DNA from 3 places in the Serratia surfactantfaciens genome. Region 2 is predicted to be linked to each of the others. Evidence: predicted binding sites of a transcription regulator. Region 2 holds the regulator's gene; each other region holds the start of a gene.
What was found. The regulator PurR, encoded in region 2, represses purine synthesis genes. The targets are predictions, from matches to a motif close to CANGCAAACGTTTGCNTG.
Positions count from the first base shown of each region.

Region 1: the regulator PurR is predicted to act here: its motif matches at 2,860-2,877, upstream of serA (phosphoglycerate dehydrogenase).
Region 3: the regulator PurR is predicted to act here: its motif matches at 3,670-3,687, upstream of guaB (IMP dehydrogenase).

Region 1 is NZ_CP016948.1:3,585,949-3,591,878, forward strand. It holds gene zapA (cell division protein ZapA) at 271-600, shown strand; RNA gene ssrS (6S RNA) at 642-824, shown strand; gene ATE40_RS16885 (5-formyltetrahydrofolate cyclo-ligase) at 877-1,485, shown strand; gene serA (phosphoglycerate dehydrogenase) at 1,539-2,777, opposite strand; gene rpiA (ribose-5-phosphate isomerase RpiA) at 3,071-3,727, opposite strand; gene ATE40_RS16900 (LysR family transcriptional regulator ArgP) at 3,932-4,825, shown strand; gene ATE40_RS16905 (oxidative stress defense protein) at 4,874-5,605, opposite strand; gene argO (arginine exporter ArgO) at 5,727-5,930, opposite strand, start outside.
Region 2 is NZ_CP016948.1:1,636,366-1,642,295, forward strand. It holds gene punC (purine nucleoside transporter PunC) at 1-837, opposite strand, end outside; gene punR (DNA-binding transcriptional activator PunR) at 961-1,905, shown strand; gene purR (HTH-type transcriptional repressor PurR) at 1,902-2,927, opposite strand; gene cydH (cytochrome bd-I oxidase subunit CydH) at 3,252-3,341, shown strand; gene sodB (superoxide dismutase [Fe]) at 3,404-3,982, opposite strand; gene ATE40_RS07860 (C40 family peptidase) at 4,182-5,000, opposite strand; gene ATE40_RS07865 (Grx4 family monothiol glutaredoxin) at 5,417-5,764, shown strand; gene rnt (ribonuclease T) at 5,833-5,930, opposite strand, start outside.
Region 3 is NZ_CP016948.1:3,215,614-3,221,543, forward strand. It holds gene ATE40_RS15145 (winged helix-turn-helix transcriptional regulator) at 1-196, shown strand, start outside; gene guaA (glutamine-hydrolyzing GMP synthase) at 466-2,043, opposite strand; gene guaB (IMP dehydrogenase) at 2,145-3,608, opposite strand; gene xseA (exodeoxyribonuclease VII large subunit) at 3,779-5,155, shown strand; gene ATE40_RS15165 (glycoside hydrolase family 31 protein) at 5,159-5,930, opposite strand, start outside.

The sequences.
Region 1 (5,930 bases), 1.9 Mb from region 2:
GGTCCGTCGCTATACCAGATAAGCGCGACACCTCAGTGGCTAGTTATAATCGTGATGTGGCAGGTCTCACACTGCGCCGGCGGGTGACGAAAGTGCGGTAAATACGCATTTTGAAACCCTTTTTTGACTGGCGATGTCTGCCGCAGTAGATTACAACCAGGTACTGAAAAAGGGGTTGTATCTTGGTACCGAGGTATATATAGTGGCGCCCGCTTTGACGGCCCGGCCAGGGCGGACAAGGCTGGCGCGAAATTTAGGCAGGAAGGTGGCATGTCTGCACAACCGGTAGATATTCAAATTTTTGGCCGCTCGTTAAGAGTCAATTGCCCGCCAGAACAACAAGATGCGTTGAATATGGCGGCGGACGATCTTAACCAACGGTTGCAAGATCTAAAAGTTCGCACTAGAGTCTCCAATACTGAGCAACTGGTTTTCATCGCGGCATTGAACGTCTGTCACGAACTTGCTCAAGAACGGTTGAAAACCCGTGACTATGCGTCCAATATGGAACAACGCATACGGATGCTGCAGCAGACCATTGAACAAGCGCTGCTTGAACAAGGTCGCATCTCTGAACGTCAGGATGTGCAATTCGAATAACTTAAGTTGTTGAAATCACAGTTTTCAGCAACGAGTACAAAATTTCTCTGAGATGTTCGCCAGCGGGCCAGTCCCCTGAGCCGATATTTAGTACAAACAGAATGTGTTGCTCCGCGATCGGTGAGCACGCTCGGTGCGCCGAGAAGCCTTAAGATTGCGACGGCACGTTCACCTTGAACCATGGGTTCAAGGGTTACAGCCTGCGACGGCATCTCGGAGATTCCCCTTCTCAGCGGTTTATGTGTGCTGAACGCCACACTGAGCAAGCCTGATACGATGCCTTTTCAACCCCAATTCGCGCAGCAGCGCCAAGCCATTCGTCAACTCATTCGCCAACGTCGGCGCGAACTTACGCCGGGCCAGCAACGCTTTGCCGCAGAAAAGATAACCGAACGTCTCGTCGCACACGGCCGTATTCAGGCGGCGCACAGCATCGCGGTATTCCTGTCGTTTGACGGCGAACTCGATACCGGGCCGCTAATCGAGCGTTTGTGGACGCTCGGCAAACGGGTTTACCTGCCGGTGCTGCATCCGTTCAGCCCGGGGCACTTGCTGTTCCTACGCTATGCGCCGGAAACGCCGCTGGTGCGCAACCGCTTCAATATTCTCGAGCCGCACCTCGATGTGCGCCAGGTGCTGCCGCTGGGCGAGCTGGACGTGGTGTTGACACCGCTGGTGGCGTTCGATCATACCGGCCAGCGTCTGGGCATGGGCGGCGGCTTTTACGATCGCACCCTGCAAAACTGGCAGAGCGACGGCCCCTATCCCATCGGCCTGGCCCATGATTGCCAACAGGTGGAAAGCCTGCCGATCGAGCATTGGGATATCCCGCTGCCGGAGATCCTCACCCCGCTCTGCAGCTGGGCGTGGCGCGAGCCCAAATAGCAAAAGGCCGGAATCCATCCGGCCTTTTTCTTTCATTGCGGCATGCCGCCGAATCAGAACAGCAGACGGGCGCGAATGGTGCCGTCGATGGCCTTCATGCGCTGCAGCGCGGCGTCGGCGCGCGCGGTTTCCGCTTCGATATCGATCACCACGTAGCCGATTTCCGGCCCGGTTTGCAGGTACTGCGCGGCGATGTTAACTCCCTCTTCGGCGAAGATCTGGTTAATCTGCGTCAGCACGCCCGGACGGTTTTCATGAATGTGCAGCAGGCGGCTGGCGTTCGGGCCATGCGCCGGCAGCGACACTTCCGGGAAGTTGACCGCCGACAGCGTCGACCCGTTGTCGGAATACTTCGCCAGTTTGCCGGCCACTTCGTCGCCGATGTTCTCTTGCGCTTCCTGAGTTGAGCCGCCGATGTGCGGCGTCAGCAGCACGTTGTCGAACTCACACAGCGGCGAGTTGAACGGATCGCTGTTGGTCGCCGGTTCTTCCGGGAAGACGTCGATCGCCGCCCCCGCCAGATGATTGCTGGCCAACGCATCGCACAGCGCGGGGATATCCACCACGGTGCCGCGCGAGGCGTTGATCAGAATGGCGCCCGGTTTCATCAGCGCCAGCTCTTCTGCACCCATCATATTCTTGGTGGCCAGCGTTTCCGGCACGTGCAGCGTTACCACGTCGCTCATATTGAGCAGATCGGACAGATGGCGCACCTGTTGCGCATTACCCAGCGGCAGCTTGTTCTCGATATCGTAGAAGAACACCTTCATGCCCAGCCCTTCGGCCAGAATGCCCAGTTGGGTGCCGATATGACCGTAGCCGATGATGCCCAATTTTTTGCCGCGCGCCTCGTAAGAGCCCACGGCCAGTTTGTGCCACACGCCGCGGTGCGCCTTGGCGTTGGCGGCCGGAATGCCGCGCAGCATCAACAACAGCTCGCCCAGCACCATTTCGGCCACGGATCGGGTATTGGAGAACGGGGCGTTGAAGACCGGAATACCGCGCTTGGTCGCTGCGTTCAGATCAACCTGGTTGGTGCCGATACAGAAGCAGCCCACCGCCACCAGCTTTTCTGCGGCGGCGAAGACCTCTTCGGTCAGATGCGTGCGCGATCGGATGCCGACGAAGTGCGCATCGCGGATGGAGGCCTTCAGCGATTCGGTGTCTAACGCACCCTTGTGGTATTCGATGTTGGTATAACCGGCGGCACGCAGATTGTCTACCGTGCTCTGATGAACCCCTTCCACCAACAGGAATTTAATCCTGTCTTTCTCCAATGATACTTTTGCCATTTACCCGACCCTATGTTCAGACTTCAGAAGCGGCTGTTGCGACACAGCTCCCATCCAACATAACAAAAATAACGCGGGCGGCAATACAAACGATTGCCTGCCCGGCAGGACAAGGCGCAGCGTTCCTGGCGGTTTCTGGCAGAAAATGCCATAGGGAAAGTTTTCGGCAGAAGCTTTGGGGAGTCAGTTTTCACAATGTGACATAAGTCACCAAATTTGCCGCTTTTCAGAAAAGATATTTTAACCGAAGAAATTTTGCGGCCCGGCATGACCGGGCCACAGGCCATGGCGGCTTATTTGACCACTTTCACGCCTTCCGACGTGCCGACCAGCGCCACGTCCGCGCCGCGGTTGGCGAACAGCCCAACGGTCACCACGCCGGCGATGCCGTTGATCTTGTTCTCCAGCGCGATGGCGTCGGTGATGACCAGGTTATGCACGTCCAGGATCACGTTGCCGTTGTCGGTCACCACGTTTTGGCGATACTCCGGCAGGCCGCCCAGTTTCACCAGCTCGCGCGCCACGTAAGAACGCGCCATCGGGATCACTTCCACCGGCAGCGGGAACTTGCCCAACACGTCTACCTGTTTGCTGGCGTCGACGATGCAGATGAATTTCTTGGCGATGGCGGCGATGATCTTCTCGCGCGTCAGCGCTGCGCCGCCGCCCTTGATCATCTGCATATGGCCATTGATTTCGTCCGCGCCGTCCACGTAGATATCGAGCGAGTCCACTTCATTGCTGTCGAATACGTGGATGCCGAGGCTTTTCAGCTTGGCGGTGGAGGCGTCGGAGCTGGACACCGCGCCTTCAATCTGGTGCTTGATGGAGCCCAGCGCGTCAATAAAGTGGGAAGCGGTCGAGCCGGTGCCAACCCCGACGATGGTGCCCGGCGTTACGTATTCCAGTGCCGCCCAGCCTACCGCTTTTTTCAGTTCGTCCTGCGTCATAATATGTCCCTTGCCTCTGTACGAAAACGTGTGCGTATTATAGGGTAAAACGCTGTTTTTCACGCCGGCAGGATCACACTTATTTACCGCATCCCGCATTTTTACCCGCTTTGCGGCGAGTTGGTGGCGTGATTTTTCCACCTGCGCCGCGCGCAAAATGTGGCATAGTGCCGGTATCATTCTAATTTAAGGGATATCTTTCCGATGAAACGCCCAGACTATCGTACGCTGCAAGCGCTGGACGCGGTGATCCGTGAGCGCGGCTTCGAGCGCGCCGCTCAAAAACTCTGCATCACGCAATCGGCGGTATCCCAACGCATCAAACAGCTGGAAAACCTGTTCGGCCAGCCGCTATTGGTCCGTACCGTGCCGCCGCGCCCGACCGAACAAGGGCAAAAGCTGCTGGCGTTGCTGCATCAGGTGGAGCTGCTGGAAGAAGAGTGGCTTGGCAACGACACCGGCGTCGATACGCCGCTGCTGCTGTCGCTGGCGGTCAACGCCGACAGTCTGGCGACCTGGCTGCTGCCGGCGCTGAAACCGGTGCTGGCGGACTCCCCCATTCGTCTGAATCTGCAGGTGGAAGATGAAACCCGTACCCAGGAGCGGTTGCGCCGCGGTGAAGTGGTGGGGGCGGTGAGTATTCAGCCGCAGCCGCTGCCGAGCTGCCTGGTGGATCGGCTGGGGGCGCTGGACTACCTGTTCGTGGCCTCCAGCGGCTTCGCCGAGCGCTACTTCCCCAACGGCGTCACCCGTTCCGCGCTGCTGAAAGCACCGGCGGTGGCCTTCGACCATCTCGACGACATGCACCAGGCGTTCCTGCAGCAGAACTTCGATCTGTCGCCGGGCAGCGTGCCCTGCCACATCGTGAACTCATCGGAAGCCTTCGTGCAGCTGGCACGCCAGGGCACCACCTGCTGTATGATCCCGCATCTGCAGATCGAAAAGGAGCTGGAATCCGGTGAACTGATCGACCTGACGCCGGGGCTGTACCAGCGCCGCATGCTGTACTGGCACCGCTTCGCGCCGGAAAGCCGCATGATGCGTAAAGTGACCGATGCGTTGCTGGAACACGGTCACCAGGTGCTGCGCCAGGATTAAAACGAAAAAAGGTTCGCCGCAGCGAACCTTTTCTTCAATACCACACCTTTACTGCGCGGCGTTGCGCTGCAGCTCGAACACCACATCCACCTGATCGTCGAAGTGAATGCTTTGCTGTTCATAGGTCTGCGCCGCATCGCTTTCCGCCGCCGCACCGGCCGCCTTATACATCCGCGCCACCGGCATCGGCTGGTAGTTGGCGACCCGATAGCGAATGCTGTACACCGGCCCCAGCTTGGCGTGGAAGCCTTTGGCCAGGGATTCGGCCTGTTGAATCGCGTTCTCGATCGCTTTTTGCCGCGCCTGTTCGCGATACACGTCCGGCTTGGCGACGCCCAACTCCACCGCACGGATCTCGTTCAGGCCGGATTTCAACGCGCCGTCCAGCAGCTCGTTCAGCTTGTCCAACTGGCGCAGCGTCACCTGCACCTGGCGCACCGCACGGTAGCCCTTCAGCACCGACTCGCCGGTTTTCAGGTAGTCGTATTCCGGCTGGGTGCGCAGGTTGGCGGCGCTGATGTCTTTCTTCTCGATGTTATTTTTCTGCAGGAAATCAAAGTACTGCGCCACGCGCTCATCCACCTGCTTCTTCGCCTGAGCGGCGTCTTTGGAGGAAACGCTCACTTCGATCGCCAGGGTGGCGATGTCCGGCGTGGCGTCCACGCTGGCGGTGCCGGAGGTGACGACATGCGGCCCTTCAGGCACTTCGGCCGCCTGCAGCGCCATCGGTAACGTCCCTAATCCGACCATTGCGGCCATAGCCAATGCTTTTAGCTTCACAGTGTCTCCTTAATGACAGGCTGTCTCTGATCGCCGGCTTTTCCCCGTGAGAACCGCCGGATTCCTGGCATCAAACGTAGCATATCGCGCGGCGTTTTGAATTCGGATTAGTGACAAATTCTTATAAATTTGCCCCCTGCCAGGCCAGCTGCAGCGCGATGCCCCACATCACCAGCCCGACCAGCGCATTGATGATGCGCTGCGCCCGCTGCGTGTTCAGCCAGGGCGCCAGCCAGGAGGCCAACAGCGCCAGCCCGAAGAACCACACGACCGATGCGCTGACCGCGCCGAGCGCAAACCAGGAACGCACGTCCGCCGTCAGCTG
Region 2 (5,930 bases):
TACCAGCAGCCACGGCAGCAGAGTTTTGCCATTGATGCGCTTGAGCGCGGCGCGGCAGCCGTAGCCGCCCAGCAGGAAGGCCAGCGTTTGCGGCACATAGCTCAGACCGATGTCGCTCGGGCTATAGCCCATATCGCCGAGGATGAACGGCGAACCGGTCAGCCAGGCGAAGAAACCGGCCGAGCAGGCGGCGTACATCGCGACGTTGCCGCTGAACACCGGAGATTTCAACAGTTGCCAGAAGCTGACGCCGTTTTTCGGCGCGTCGGCGGCGGGTTGCGTTTTGGCGCGCTCTTTGAGCATCAACGTCGGCAGCAGCAGCAGCGCGGTGATCACCAACAGCGCGGCGAAGATCGCCCGCCAGCTGGCGTGGTTCAGCAGCCAGGCGCCAAGCAGCGGGGCCAACGCCGGTGACAGCGCCACCAGCGGCATTATGGTGGCGAACACGCGATTGGCCTGACCTTCACGATAACGGTCGACCACCAGCGCTTGCCAGATGGCGGTGGCGGAACAGACGCCGACCGCCTGAATAAAGCGCAGGATCCACAGCTGCAGGGCGTTTTCCACCCACAGCATGCCGAGGCAGCCGAGGGCGAACAGCGTCAGGCCAATCAATAATACCGGTTTACGCCCCAGGCGATCGGAGAGCGGCCCCCACAGCAGCTGCGCGAAGGCGAAGCCGGCCAGGAAGATGCTCAGGCTGGCGCTCACGGCGCCGGCGGAGATTTGCAGTTCTTCGCGCATGGCGCCGAAGGCAGGCAGATACATATCGGTCGCCAGATAACCCAACATGCTCAGGCCGGCGAGGTAGAACATAAAGCCAAAAGAATTTCGCATGGTATTTCTCGTTAATATTTTAGTATCGCAGGTTTTTAGCGCCGGCCAGTGTATCCGGCTGGATCTCTGCTTGTGAAACGGTAATATTTGCAAAGTGCTGTTAAAAAAATTGAAGGCAAAGCGATGTGGTCTGAATATTCACTTGAAGTCGTCGACGCGGTAGCGCGCACCGGCAGTTTCAGCGCGGCGGCGCAGGAGCTGCACCGGGTGCCGTCGGCGGTGAGTTATACCGTGCGGCAGCTGGAGCAATGGCTGGCGGTGCCGCTGTTTGAGCGGCGTCACCGCGATGTGGAGCTGACGCCGGCCGGTGCGTTGTTTATCAAGGATGCGCGAGCTGTTATCAAAAAAATGCTCGACACCCGCCGGCACTGTCAGCAGGTGGCCAACGGTTGGCGCGGTCAGCTGAATATCGCGGTGGATATCATCGTCAAACCGCAGCGCAGCCGCCAGCTGGTGCTGGATTTCTACCGCCATTTCCCCGACGTCGAGTTGATGCTGCAACCCGAGGTGTTCAACGGCGTCTGGGATGCGCTGGCGGACGGCAGGGCGGACATGGCGATCGGCGCCACGCGTGCGGTGCCGGTCGGCGGCGGTTTTGCCTTCCGCGACATGGGCTATATGAACTGGCTGTGCGTAGTCAGCCCGCAACACCCGCTGGCGCAGCTGGCGGGGCCGCTGCATGACGATCAGTTGCGGCCGTACCCTTCGCTTTGTCTGGAGGACACCTCGCGCAATTTGCCCAAGCGCGTCACCTGGACGCTGGATAACCAGCGGCGGCTGGTGGTGCCGGACTGGACGTCGGCGCTCGACTGTTTGTGCGCCGGGCTGTGCGTCGGCATGATGCCGGCACATCGGGCGCTGCCGCTGGTGCAGCGCGGTGAGCTGAAGGCGTTGCAGCTGCAGCAGCCGTTTCCCGCCAGCCCTTGCTGCCTGACCTGGCAGCAGGATAAACCGTCACCGGCGATGAGTTGGCTACTGGCGTATCTGGGCGATGGGGAGACGCTGAATCAGGAGTGGCTGAGCGAGGCGGCGCCGGAAGCCGTGCAGGCTTCCGGCTCAGGGGATTAGCGGCGGTAGTCGATGAACGGGCCATCGGCGACCGAGCGGCGTTCGATCAGCTTCGGATGCACTTCGATCACCTGCGACTCTTCGCGCTTGCTGATGATGCGATCCAGCAGCATGGTGAAGGCCATTTCGCCCAGGCGTTCTTTCGGCTGATGAATGGTGGTCAGCGCCGGGGTGAAGTAGCGGGCGTTGCGCACGTTGTCGTAGCCGATTACGGAAATATCCTGCGGCACCCGCAGCCCCAGCTCGTCGGCGGCGCAGATGGCGCCCATCGCCATGATGTCACCGCCGCAGAATACTGCGGTCGGCCGCTGTTTTTGCGACAGGATCTGGTGCATCGCCTTGTAACCGGATTCCGGCTCGAAGTCGCCCTGTACGATCCACTCTTCGCGAATGTCGATCTGCGCTTCCTGCAGCGCTTTCATAAAGCCCTGATGGCGGCCGCCGCCGGTGTTGCGCGACAGCTGGCCCGGGATGGCGCCGATATCGCGGTGGCCGCGTTCGATCAGATAACGGCCGGCGAGATAGCCGCCTTCGAAGGCGTTATCGATGATGGTGTCGGTGAAGTCGCCGCGCGCCGCACCCCAGTCCATCACCACCATCGGGATGTTACGGTAGTCTTCCAGCATGCCCAGCAGCTGATCCGGGTATTCGGAACACATCACCAGCAGGCCGTCGACGCGCTTTTGCGCCAGCATCGCCAGGTAGGCGCGCTGTTTGTCCAGGTTGTTGTGCGAGTTGCACAGGATCAGGGTGTAGCCTTTGCTGTAGCAACTGTTTTCCACCGCTTCGATCACTTCGGCGAAGTAGGGGGCTTCACTCGAGGTGGCCAGCAGGCCGATCGACTTGGTGTGATTGACTTTCAGGCTGCGCGCCACGGCGCTCGGCGAGTAGTGCAGTTCTTTGATGGCGGCCCACACGGCCGCTTTGGTCTCTTCGGCGACGAAACGAGTCTTATTGATGACGTGCGAAACGGTGGTGGTGGAAACGCCCGCGCGTTTGGCCACATCTTTAATCGTTGCCATGTAAGGAATGACTCCTGAACTCACATGTTTACAGCATGTAAGTGTGATGTTAATCGTTTGCCTACGTAGATCCTTCTCCAGAGAAGCGAAAACTGAGTTTTTAGTGTGTTGAAGTCTTCAGCGCTTAATCAGGAGGGGCATGGATGCCGGTACGCAGTTGTGAACTGCGAATTTTGTCGCATATTGAGCAAAAGTGGAAGAGGTAATCGATATTATAAACCGGGAAATGATAACAAGATTTTATCGGCGAACTGTGGGAAAATGATTTGACGTACTAATTGTACGCCTTTTATCCTTAGGAAAGCCCATTTTAAAGGAGTTGTCATGGATACCGAATTGAAGATGTCGCTGTTCACCACCGTTTGCGCGCTGGCGGTCATTATCGCTTTCAGCTTCGTTGCCGCGTTGAACTGATTTCCCCCCGGCGCTAAAAAAGGCGCAGCCTGGCTGCGCCTCGTCACATCAGAAACCTGTGCTTACGCCAGGTTTTCCGCTGCGAAGGTCCAGTTGACCAACGCCCAGAAGTTTTCCAGGTATTTTGGACGCGCATTGCGGTAATCGATGTAATACGCGTGTTCCCACACGTCAACGGTCAGCAGCGGTTTGTCTTCACCGGTCAGCGGGGTTGCCGCGTTAGAGGTGTTGACGATCGCCAGCGCGCCGTCCGGTTTTTTCACCAGCCAGGTCCAGCCGGCGCCGAAGTTTTTCACGGCGGCATCGGTGAACTGCTCTTTGAACGCAGCGAAAGAGCCGAAGGACTTGACGATCGCCGCCGCCAGTTCGCCCTGCGGTTCACCGCCGCCCTGTGGCGACAGGCAGTGCCAGTAGAAGGTGTGGTTCCACACCTGCGCGGCGTTGTTGAACACGCCGCCGTTAGAGGTCTTGATGATCTCTTCGAGCGATTTGCCCTCGAACTCGCTGCCTTTCACCAGGTTGTTCAGGTTAACCACGTAGGTGTTGTGGTGTTTGCCGTAGTGGTATTCCAGGGTTTCGGCGGAGATGTGCGGCTCGAGCGCGTTTTTCTCATACGGTAATACAGGTAATTCAAACGACATTGCTTCCTCCTTTACAGCGCCATGTGCTTCCCGCCGGGGCGGGAACCGGATGGGCCGTTTTTTATTGTGGTCATTCAATCTTAACAATTTTCACCATAAAAAACAGGAGGAAAAGCGAGAAATGCGCGTGGGGAAGTGCGATGGGCGATAGCTTGAGCAGGCGGTTGCGACCGGGGCCGCAACCGCGCAGAGCGGGAAATTAACGAATGGTTTTCGGCGTCACTACGCGGCGTGCGCCGATGTAGTGGTTCTGCCAATAGTCGTTGTCGAGCTGGCTGATGCGGATCTCTTCGCCGGTGCGTGGCGACTGGATGAATTTGCCGTTGCCGAGGTAGACGCCGACGTGGTCCGCCACGCCGCGGTTGTTGATGCGGAAGAACACCAGATCGCCGCTTTCCAGCTCGCTTTTCTTGATCGGCGCCGCGTCACGCAGGTGATACATCTCGTTGGCGGTGCGCGGCATCTTGATTTTCACCACGTCTTTATAGGCGTAATAGATGAGGCCGCTGCAGTCGAAGCCGGTGCGCGGCGAGCTGCCGCCCCAGCGGTAAGGTTTGCCCATCTGGCCCATCAGCTTGGCCATCGCGGTCTGTTTGGCGTGCTGGTAGCGTTTCTTGTGCGCCGGGCTGAGTTTCAACGGCTTTTCTTCACGCGCCAGCTTGGCGGTGGCCATGCCGGCTTCGCGGTGGCGGCCATAGCCTTTTTTGTAGCCCTTTTTCGGCGGGGTGACTTTAATCTTGGCGGTTTTCTGCGCTTTGGCCTTGGGTTTGGCGCTGACGATCTTTTTCGCGCTTTTCTCGCTTTTGGCCTTGGCGGTCTTGGTTTTTTTCTCGGGAGCCGTCACTTTGGCTTTCTTGGCGGCTTTATCCGCTTTCTTTTTTCTGCGGTCATCGGGCCGCGCTTCATTGGCATGGCTTTTACGCTGCTCGGCGGCAATACGCGCCTGTGGCGCAGCGTGCGCCAAATTGAAGAAGAGCTGCGTAAACAGCAGCGCAAAGAGCGTAAGAATTAAACGCATGTCGACGTCACCAACCTTGGCCCCGAAACGGATATCGAAAGAGTTACAGTATTCCCGAATTTCGCCATATAAAACAGCGAAGAACTCAGAAATAATAATCCATATTGTGAGAAAACGTTAATGACATTTTTTTTGGTTTAAAATCAGCCTGTTGGTGTATGAAAAAACGTCAACCCATGGCGGATGGGATAATTAATCCGCGCCGTCGTCGCGGCGCAATATATTAGTGAAATGGTCGGATTAAAAATGTTATTCTCAACGTATGTTTTGACCGGAATGACGTGGCCGGTGAAACGCGATCGGCGGCGGGTGAATATCCTTGCAAAAGATGGCGTTTTCTTGCGACTGTTCCAGCCGCTACAATAGAGCGCGTGATGCATGTTGTAGCCATGAAATGTGGCTTGAGGAAGCAATAAATGACGACGACAATTGAAAAAATTCAGCACCAGATCGCTGAAAACCCGATTCTGCTGTACATGAAAGGCTCGCCAAAGCTGCCGAGCTGCGGCTTCTCCGCACAGGCTGTGCAAGCGCTGTCCGCCTGCGGCGAGCGTTTCGCCTACGTGGATATTCTGCAGAACCCGGACATCCGCGCCGAGCTGCCAAAATACGCCAACTGGCCGACTTTCCCGCAGCTGTGGGTTGACGGTGAGCTGGTCGGCGGTTGCGATATCATCATCGAAATGTATCAGCGCGGCGAGCTCCAGCAGCTGATCAAAGAGACGGCTGAAAAGTATAAAGCGCAGGAAGACCAGCAGTCTTAATCGACAGGCTTGCGGTTATCGCGTAACGGGCGGCGCCAGTGCAAACTGGGCCGCCTTTTTCATTGGTTTTATTCGGCGAGATCGGCGGCGGGCAGCGGCCAGCCGCCGAGGCGTTTCCAGCGGTTAACCAGCTCACAAAACAGCAGGGCGGTTTGCTCGGTGTCGT
Region 3 (5,930 bases), 1.6 Mb from region 2:
GACGCTGCGCAAGCTGGAACGCAACGGTATGGTGCATCGCAAAGTGTTGGATGGGCGGGTGCTTGGCGTTGAGTATTCGCTGACGCCGCTTGGCAAATCCCTGCAGGGGCCGTTCTCGATACTGTTCGACTGGACGTTGGGGAATATCGAGGCGATTCAGGAGTGCCAGCGCAAGTATGATGAGCAGGACGAGTGATGCGGTCCCCCATAGATAGGTTCAGAGAGATCGAGCATGGCCCGTTCTTTTTAACGTAACCGATGGTCCCTACTTTCTTCATGCCCCCTGGCGCTATCAATCATACCAAGGTCTGAACATAGGCCATATTTAGACCACAAACGATGTTCGGCTTTACTTATGGTTGGCATCAAGCAGAAAATATTTGGTCATATAAAGAAAAACCCTCTGTAAAAACAGAGGGTTTCAGTCACGTCGGCCTAGTTACGAACAGGCTGTGAAGGGATTAATCATTCCCACTCAATCGTCGCCGGCGGCTTGCCGCTGATGTCGTACACCACGCGGGAGATGCCGTTTACTTCGTTGATGATGCGGTTGGAGACGCGGCCGAGGAAGTCATACGGCAGGTGCGCCCAATGCGCGGTCATGAAGTCGATGGTTTCTACCGCACGCAGGGAAACGACCCAGTCGTATTTGCGGCCGTCGCCCATCACGCCGACCGAACGCACCGGCAGGAACACGGTGAACGCCTGGCTGACTTTGTTGTACAGGTCGGCTTTGTGCAGCTCTTCGATGAAGATGGCGTCTGCGCGGCGCAGCAGATCGCAGTACTCTTTCTTCACTTCGCCCAGCACGCGCACACCCAGACCCGGGCCCGGGAACGGGTGACGGAACAGCATGTCGTACGGCAGGCCCAGCTCCAGGCCGATCTTGCGCACTTCGTCTTTGAACAGCTCTTTCAGCGGCTCGACCAGGCCCAGCTTCATCTCTTTCGGCAGGCCGCCCACGTTGTGGTGCGATTTGATCACGTGCGCTTTGCCGGTGGCGGAAGCGGCGGATTCGATCACGTCCGGGTAGATGGTGCCCTGTGCCAGCCATTTCACCTGCTCTTGCTTGCAGGCTTCTTCGTCGAACACTTCAACGAACACGCGGCCGATGATTTTACGCTTGGCTTCCGGCTCGTCCACGCCCGCCAGCGCGGTCAGGAAGCGGTTTTCCGCCTCGACGTGCACGATGTTCAGGCCGAAGTGGTCACCGAACATTTCCATTACCTGCTTGGCTTCGTTCAGGCGCAGCAAGCCGTTGTCGACGAACACGCAGGTCAGGCGTTTGCCGATGGCGCGGTGCAGCAGCATCGCGGTCACGGAGGAGTCAACGCCGCCGGACAGGCCGAGGATCACGTGGTCTTCACCCACCTGCTCGCGGATGCGCTCGACCGCATCTTCGATGATGGTGGCCGGGGTCCACAGGGCTTCACACTGGCAGATGTCCAGTACGAAACGCTCCAGCATGCGCTGGCCCTGACGAGTGTGGGTCACTTCCGGGTGGAACTGCACGCCGTAGAAGCGTTTTTCTTCGTTGGCCATAATGGCGAACGGGCAGGTGTCGGTGCTGGCGATGGTCACGAAGTCGGACGGGATCGCTGTCACTTTGTCGCCGTGGCTCATCCACACGTCCAGCAGCGGTTTGCCGGCCGGGCTGATGGCGTCTTCGATGTCGCGCAGCAGCGCGCTCTCTTTGACGATTTCCACCTGCGCGTAGCCGAACTCGCGTTCGTTGGAGCCCTGCACATGGCCACCCAGCTGCATCGCCATGGTCTGCATGCCGTAGCACACGCCCAGCACCGGCACGCCGGCGTTGAACACGTAGTCCGGGGCGCGCGGGCTGCCGGCTTCGGTGGTGCTTTCCGGGCCGCCGGACAGGATGATGCCGCTTGGGTTGAATTCGCGGATCTGCTCTTCGCTAACGTCCCAGGCCCACAGTTCGCAGTAAACGCCGATTTCGCGCACACGGCGGGCGACCAGTTGGGTGTATTGCGAACCGAAGTCCAGTATGAGGATGCGATGCTTATGGATATTTTGTGTCATTGAGGCGAATTCCAGCAACAAGAGAAAAAGAGCGAAAATGTGTGTTTCGGGATGGGGCTTGGCGCCCCACCCCGGCCTCTCACTCAGGAGAGGTTAAGGCATTAGCCCATGCGGTAGTTCGGTGACTCTTTGGTGATGGTCACGTCATGCACGTGGCTTTCCTGAATGCCGGCGCCGCTGATGCGCACGAACTCCGCCTTGGTGCGCAGATCGTCGATGGTGGCGCAGCCGGTCAGGCCCATGCAGGAGCGCAGGCCGCCCATCTGCTGGTGCACGATGGCTTTCAGCATGCCTTTATAGGCCACGCGGCCTTCGATACCTTCCGGCACCAGTTTGTCGGCGGCGTTATCGGTCTGGAAGTAACGGTCGGAAGAGCCTTTGGACATCGCGCCCAGCGAGCCCATGCCGCGGTAAGATTTGAACGAGCGGCCCTGATACAGCTCGATTTCGCCCGGGGACTCTTCGGTACCCGCCAGCATGGAGCCGACCATCACGCAGGATGCGCCCGCGGCGATCGCTTTGGCGATGTCGCCGGAGAAGCGGATGCCGCCGTCGGCGATAACCGGGATGCCGGTGCCTTCCAGCGCTTCCACCGCGTCGGCGATGGCGGTGATCTGCGGCACGCCCACGCCGGTCACGATACGGGTAGTACAGATAGAGCCAGGGCCGATACCGACTTTCACCGCGCTCACACCGGCTTCAGCCAGCGCTTTGGCGCCCGCTGCGGTCGCGACGTTGCCGCCGACGATCTGCAGATCCGGGTATTTGGCGCGGGTTTCGCGAATGCGCTGCAACACGCCTTCGGAGTGGCCGTGCGAGGAGTCGATCAGCAGAACGTCAACGCCCGCTGCCACCAGCGCGTCAACGCGCTCTTCGTTGCCGGCGCCGGCGCCAACCGCCGCGCCTACGCGCAGACGGCCGTGCTCGTCTTTACAGGCGTTCGGCTTACGTTCCGCTTTCTGGAAGTCTTTAACGGTGATCATGCCCAGCAGGTGGAAGCTGTCGTCCACCACCAGCGCTTTCTCTACGCGCTTTTCGTGCATCTTCTGCAGCACCACGTCGCGTGCTTCACCTTCTTTCACGGTGACCAAGCGATCTTTCGGCGTCATGACTGCGGTGACCGGCTGGGTCAGATCGGTCACGAAACGCACGTCGCGGCCGGTGATGATGCCGACCAGCTCGTTGTCTTCGGTAACGACCGGGTAACCGGCGAAGCCGTTGCGCGCGGTCAGCTCTTTCACTTCCTGCAGCGTGGTGGTCGGGGTAACGGTCTGCGGGTCGGTGACTACGCCGCTTTCATGTTTCTTCACGCGGCTGACTTCTTCAGCCTGACGCTCGATGGACATGTTTTTGTGGATGAAGCCCAGGCCGCCTTCCTGCGCCAGCGCGATGGCCAGGCCGGATTCGGTAACGGTATCCATGGCTGCGGACAGCATAGGGATGTTCAGGCGGATGGTTTTGGTCAGTTGGGTGCCGAGCTCTGCAGTGTTAGGCAGAACCGTGGAGTGGGCTGGAACCAGGAGGACGTCGTCAAACGTCAGAGCTTCTTTAGCGATACGTAGCATGGGCAATATCTCACCAGGGTGGGCTGTGAAAAAGATAAAATATTGCCGCGGCATTATACAGAGCGGAATCGGTTGCCTCCAGCACTTTCTTACAAAAAGTCTTGATTACCTTTTTCAGCCATGTAGTATCGACCAATTAAGTGATTGTTTTGAAATTTGATCTGGGTCACATGACGCTACCTGTTTCGCCTTCCATTTTTACCGTAAGCCGCCTCAATCAGACGGTTCGCCAACTGCTGGAAATGGAAATGGGGCAGATTTGGCTCTCCGCCGAGATCTCCAACCTCTCCCAGCCCGCCTCCGGCCACTGGTATTTCACGCTGAAAGACGACCGCGCCCAGGTGCGCTGCGCGATGTTCCGCAACAGCAACCGCCGCGTCACCTTCCGGCCGCAAAACGGCCAACAGGTATTGGTGCGCGCCAGCATCACGCTGTATGAACCGCGCGGCGACTATCAGCTGATCGCCGAGAGCATGCAGCCCGCCGGCGACGGCCTGCTGCAGCAACAGTTCGAGCAGCTGAAACAGCGCCTGAGCGCCGAAGGGCTGTTCGATCAGCAGTTCAAGCAGCCGCTGCCCGCCCCGGCCAAACGCGTCGGGGTGATCACCTCAGCCAGCGGCGCGGCGCTGCACGATATTCTGCAGGTATTGCAGCGGCGCGATCCGTCGCTGCCGATCGTCATCTATCCCACCTCGGTGCAGGGCGCGGAAGCGCCGATGCAGATCGTGCGCGCCATCGAGACCGCCAACCGCCGCGACGAATGCGACGTGCTGATCGTCGGCCGCGGCGGCGGTTCGCTGGAGGATCTGTGGAGCTTCAACGACGAACGCGTGGCGCGGGCGATCTTCGCCAGCCGTATTCCGATCGTCAGCGCCGTCGGCCATGAAACCGACGTCACCATCGCCGACTTCGTTGCCGACCTGCGCGCGCCGACCCCATCCGCCGCCGCCGAACTGGTCAGCCGCAATCAGCTCGAGCTGTTGCGCCAGCTGCAGTCGCAGCAGCAGCGGCTGGAGATGGCGATGGATTACTACCTGGCGCAGCGCCAGCAGCAGTTCACCCGCATTCACCACCGTTTACAGCAGCAGCATCCGCATCTGCGCCTGGCGCGCCAGCAGACGCTGCTGTTCAAGCTGCAGCGCCGGATGGAAGACGGCATGCAGCAACAGCTGCGCCTGGCCGCCCGCCGCAGCGAGCGCGCCCAGCAGCGGTTGGCGCAGGTGCAGCCGCAGGGCCGCATTCACCGCTACCAACAGCGCGTGCAGCAGCAGGAATACCGTCTGCAGCAGGCGATGGAGCGGCAGCTCAACGCCTACCGCCAGCGCTTCGGCGTGGCCTGCAGCCAGCTGGAGACCGTCAGCCCGCTGGCGACGCTGGCGCGCGGCTACAGCGTGACGCAAACCCCGCGCGGCGAGCTGCTGAAAACCACCAAACAGGCGCAGGTCGGCGAACTGCTGAAAACCCGTCTGCAGGATGGCTGGGTGGAAAGCGAGGTGAAAACCATTACCGTCGCCAAAAAGCCGCGCAAGAAACGCGCGGCCGAATAGCCCCTACTCCAGCGTAAAGCGCTCGCCCGGTTCGCCGTTCACCCACAGCGCGCGCGTTTCGCCTTCCGGCAGGCTGAGCGTCAGCGTGCGCCAGGCCGGGCGAAAACGCCCTTCCGTCGCGATATCCAGCATGATGCGCTGATTGTCGCAGCGCATTTCCCAGCGCAGCCACAGCGCATCGCCCTGCCGCCAACCTTCGCTTTCGCCGTCGTCCTCAAACAACAGCCCGCTGCTCACGCCGCAACCCTTGAGCGGAAACAGCCGCAGCTCGCGCCGATCGTCGGCGGCCACGTCCACATGCGCCAGCCGCTGCGACAACGGCAGCGCCGCCCCGGCGCGCACCAGCAGCGGCAACCGCTCCAGCGGCGCCGCCAGCGTCACCGTCTGGCCACCGCCGAACCACTGGCAGCTGTAGAAGCAGTACCAGCCTTCGCCGTTGTCCGGCAGATATACCGAACGCCGGCGCTGCCCCGGCTCCACCACGCTGGCCACCAGCAGATCGCGGCCGATCAGGAAATCGTCGTTCTCGCCAAAGGTGCGCGCATCCTGTTCGTGGTCGAGGAAGGTCGGGCGCAGCATCGGCTCGTCGTCGGCGCAGGCCTGCCACAACAGGGTGTAGAAATACGGCAACAGCCGGTAACGCAGGTTGATCGCCTCACGCACCGCCGGGGTGGCGCTCGGGTACATCCAGGGCTCGTTGACCGTGGCGTCGTCGTTCCAGGAATGAATGGTGAAACGCGGATGCATCACGCCATTTTGCACCCAGCGCACCAGC